DNA from 2 places in the Rahnella sp. PAMC25617 genome. Region 1 is predicted to be linked to the other one. Evidence: predicted binding sites of a transcription regulator. Region 1 holds the regulator's gene; the other holds the start of a gene.
What was found. The regulator LexA, encoded in region 1, represses DNA repair genes until DNA is damaged. The targets are predictions, from matches to a motif close to TNCTGTATGTACATACAGNA.
Positions count from the first base shown of each region.

Region 1 (2,410 bases):
GGCGCAAATTACCGCGCCACGCACCGGTGATTTCTGAACCGGTGATACCGCGTCGTTTCATGACACGCCAGACAAAATACAGCCCGATGAACAACGTGAAATACTCTGCACTGGCAGTTGCCATCGCCGCACCACGTACGTTCAGCCCCAGCCCCATTACCAGCCAGATATCCAGGATAATATTCAGCAGATTTCCCGCGATCAGCAAAATCACCGGCCCGCGAATATACTGGATCCCCAGCAACCAGCCGAGGATCACCAGATTCGCCAGAGAAGCAGGCGCACTATACCAGCGGATTTCGATAAACAGCCTCGCCTGTTCCAGCACCGACTGACTGCCACCCACGACATGAAACGCCAGCTCCATCAGCGGATGGCGAAATAACAGAATGACGACACCGGCCAGCACCGCCAGCAAAAAGGGCTGCACAAAAGCACGTGCCAGCAACTGATTGTCTTTTGCGCCCAGCGCCTGTGCGGTCATGCCGGTGGTGCTCATGCGCAGAAACAGCAGCATCATGAAGAGGAAAGTCGTGACCATCGAACCAACCGCCACACCACCGAGATAATCGGCACTGTCGAGATGACCGATCACTGCGGTATCGACCAGACCAAGAAGAGGCACCGTGATATTGGAAAAAATCATCGGTAACGCCAGGGTCCAGAGTGCTTTATCCGCGGGGCTTAGAAAGGTATTTTTGAATGATTGTCGCAGGGAATGATGTTGCATAGAGAATCTCATGCCGGAGGTTCAGGTTATGCCTAAAATGACATCGCCCCGAAAGGGGCGATGATGAGAGAAACGCATTTCTCTTTGAATTTACATGGATGCCAGAGGCGGCCGCCATCCATATTCAATTAGTTGTAGTCTTCTCTATCTGACACAGCAATTTCTGACTCAGCAATTTCTGACCGAGTAATTCGAGTTGCAGGAAGGCAGCAAGTAAGAGAGTCCCGATGAGCTGACATGAGTCAGTGATTCGGGTAAACGCACGCAGCCAACGCGTCTGCAGCTCGAAGTACGAAGGTCAGATCCAGTTGCCGTTACGGATGACGCCTACGGCTAGCCCTTCAATGCTGAAATTCTGTTCGCGTAAATCCACCACGATCGGCTGGAATTCGCTGTTCTCAGGCAATAACTGCACCACGCTGCCCTGCTTTTTCAGGCGTTTCACGGTGACTTCATCATCGATACGCGCCACGACAACCTGGCCGTTACGCACGTCCTGCGTTTTATGTACGGCCAGCAAATCGCCGTCGAGGATACCGATATCACGCATCGACATCCCGCTGACGCGCAGCAGGAAATCGGCGCTCGGCTTGAACATCGCCGGATCAACCTGATAATGCCCTTCGATATGTTGCTGTGCCAGCAGCGGCTCACCGGCGGCAACGCGGCCGATCAGCGGTAAACCTTCTTCTTCTTCCATCAGCAGACGGATACCACGAGATGCACCGGAGACAATCTCGATAACGCCTTTACGTGCCAGCGCTTTCAGGTGTTCTTCCGCCGCATTGGGAGAACGGAAACCCAGACGCGATGCAATCTCTGCGCGAGTCGGTGGCATACCGGTGGTGGAGATATGATCGCGAATAAGGTCGTAGACCTCTTGTTGTCTGGTCGTTAAAGCTTTCATTCCGCCCCCTGGTTGTTTATACAGTCTTGCTGTGAGTATATACAGCTAAACGGTCAATGAAAACCTAAGATTGAATAAAAACAGGGCATAACGGTGATTCCTGGAATACAGATTCCAGATCAGAACCATCGCGGCCAAAAGATACTGACCCAGACAAAAATCGCCAATATGATGGTCAGAAGTACGGCAGCAGAACCGATATCTTTTGCCCGCCCTGAGAGCACGTGAAACTCAGGGCCGATACGGTCAATCGCGCATTCCACCGCACTGTTGAGCAACTCGGTGACGCAGACCAGCATCACGGAGCTTACAAGCAAAATGCGTTCAACCGTGCTGACATCGAGCCAGAAAGATAACAAAATTAACGGGATAGCCACGCTGGCTTCCTGGCGAAAAGCCGCTTCGTTCTGCCATGCGGCTTTCAATCCTTTCCAGGAATATCCGGCCGCTTTATAAATTCGGGTAAATCCAGTGACTTGGTTCGCCATTTCGGGTACTGATCCTTGAAGGGTTGTCCTTAAAAGTGTGCCGTATTTTAGCTTTTATATGACCACAGATCTCCACGGATCTTTCTGGTATCCTTGCGGCGAAATGGCTAACAAGAGGCTTCACGTTTTTATGTCAGGTTGGCGTAGACTTTATTACACATTATTGAATTTACCACTCTCATTGCTGGTAAAGAGCAAGGTCATACCTTCAGATCCGGTTACCGAGTTGCATTTGGACCCGACGCGCCCGATTTTGTACGTATTGCCTTACAACTCCAAAGCAGA
Region 1 is NZ_JBOCUM010000013.1:209,038-211,447, forward strand. Features, by position in the region: gene dinF (MATE family efflux transporter DinF) at 1-730, opposite strand, end outside; gene lexA (transcriptional repressor LexA) at 1,029-1,637, opposite strand; gene ACM615_RS17180 (diacylglycerol kinase) at 1,757-2,125, opposite strand; gene plsB (glycerol-3-phosphate 1-O-acyltransferase PlsB) at 2,256-2,410, shown strand, end outside.

Region 2 (2,410 bases), on a different contig from region 1:
TATTAGTGCATAACGAGCAGGCGGTGATTTCCCCAAGCTGGTCGATTCATGCGGGCGTAGGGACCAAAAACTACACCTTCATCTGGGGTATGGTGGGAGAAAATCAGGTATTCGACGATATGGATCACGTCAAGGTCAGCGAACTGCGCTAACTCTCTGGCTCTGTCACCGCAGGCGGAGCCACTCAATTTTTATGGCGAACATGCCGTTGCAAAAGAGACTCTGAATATGATCCTCGATTCGTTTGAATTAAACGGCAAAGTCGCCATCGTGACCGGTTGTAACACCGGACTTGGCCAGGGCATGGCGTTGGGTCTCGCTCAGGCGGGTTGCGATATTGTGGGTATCAACCAGTCCGCGCCAGAAGAGACAGAACAAAAGATTATCGCCACCGGCCGCCGCTTTCTCGATTTACGCGCCGACCTTAGCAGTATTATAGAAATCCCGAAGCTTATCGAAAAAGCCGTCTCTGAATTCAGCCATATCGATATCCTGGTCAATAACGCTGGAATTATCCGCCGCGAAGATGCTATCGAGTTCAGCGAGAAAAACTGGGACGACGTAATGAATGTGAACAGTAAGACGCTGTTCTTTATGTCTCAGGCAGTAGCGAAGCAGTTCATTAAACAAGGCAATGGCGGCAAAATCATTAATATTGCCTCTATGTTGTCGTATCAGGGCGGGATCCGCGTTCCTTCCTATACCGCATCTAAAAGCGCAGTCATGGGGATTACCCGGCTGATGGCTAACGAGTGGGCAAAGCATAAGGTTAATGTCAATGCAATCGCGCCGGGTTACATGTCCACCAACAACACCGAGCAACTTCGCGCCGATGGCGATCGCAGCAAAGAAATTATCGACAGGATCCCGGCCGGACGCTGGGGTTTACCGGAAGATGTCATGGGGCCGGTAGTGTTTCTTGCCTCAAAAGCCTCCGATTACGTCAACGGTTACACGATTGCGGTAGATGGCGGCTGGCTGGCGAGATAACTGCTCAGAATGTGACAATCAAAAGGCGTATTTTTATACGCCTTTTTCTTTTTAATCAGTCCGTTGACAATTAGTTACAGGGTGTCTCTTCCAAGATTGTGACAGTTTCACTTATACTGGATAAAATAACAGTTATCCAGTTCGGACGCGTCATGACGGCGGAAGGCCATCTCATTTTCTCAATCGCCTGTGCGGTATTTGCCAAAAAGGCGCAGCTCTCTCCGGAGCTGGCGCACGGCGACTGGTGGCATATTATTCCAGGGTCCCTGCTTACCTGTTTATTGCCCGACATCGACCATCCGAAATCCGTGCTAGGTCAGCGTCTGAAGTGGCTTTCCCATCCAATCGCCCGGGCATTCGGTCACCGCGGTTTTACCCACAGTTTACTGGCTGTGGCGGGCGGTATCTTCCTTTTGCGCACGCATTTTCCGCACGACTGGGTCATTCCGGTAGACGCTTTCCACGCCATGATCATTGGTTATCTGAGCCACATTCTTGCGGATATGCTGACGCCAGCTGGCGTTCCCCTGCTCTGGCCATGTCGCTGGCGCTTTCGTCTGCCGATCATCAACAGTCAAAAAGGCAATCAACTGGAACGGACGTTGTGTCTGATGCTGGTCGGGTTAACGCTGTTCTGGCCCGACTGGACGCCCATCATTGGTGCAATCAATCCTGATATTTTTAATCACATCCTGAAATTGTTCATCTGACCGGCATAAAACACCCGCAACTTGGCGATATTTGATACGAATCAACCCAAAAAGTTATAAAGCATTCTTTTTGGATATAAATGTTCAGGTGTCCAAACTGATATTCTGCTCACCATTGCTTTGGGATGGTGCAAACCCTGTCGGGGACACCCGTTTTAAATATCAAAACTATAAGTCTGGAGTTCGGTATGAATCTTCCGCTCGTTCTTAACGTAGTGGTTTTCGTTGTTCTCCTGTTGCTGCTGGCGCAAACCCGCCACAAGCAATGGAGTCTGGCAAAAAAAGTATTACTCGGTCTGGCCATGGGTGTTGTGTTTGGTCTGGCTTTACAGCTGATCTACGGTTCCGACGATCCGGTACTGAAAACCTCTATTACCTGGTTCAATATTGTCGGTAACGGCTACGTCCAGTTGCTGCAAATGATTGTCATGCCGCTGGTCTTCGTTTCGATTCTGAGTGCGGTAGCAAAACTGCATAACGCGTCTTCGCTGGGCAAAATCAGTTTCCTGACCATCGGTACCCTGCTTTTCACCACGCTGATTGCCTCGCTGGTGGGTATCTTTGTTACCGGCCTGTTTGGTCTGACCGCTGAAGGTCTGGTACAAGGTACGCAGGAAACCGCGCGTCTGACTGCGATTCAGTCAAACTATGTAGGTAAAGTGGCTGACCTGAGCGTGCCTCAGTTAATCCTTTCCTTTATTCCTAAGAAC
Region 2 is NZ_JBOCUM010000006.1:297,303-299,712, forward strand. Features, by position in the region: gene kduI (5-dehydro-4-deoxy-D-glucuronate isomerase) at 1-152, shown strand, start outside; gene kduD (2-dehydro-3-deoxy-D-gluconate 5-dehydrogenase KduD) at 229-990, shown strand; gene ACM615_RS07360 (metal-dependent hydrolase) at 1,143-1,700, shown strand; gene ACM615_RS07365 (L-cystine transporter) at 1,889-2,410, shown strand, end outside.
Region 2: a site for LexA is predicted at 1,105-1,124, ahead of ACM615_RS07360 (metal-dependent hydrolase). Genes of this name have one in related genera too.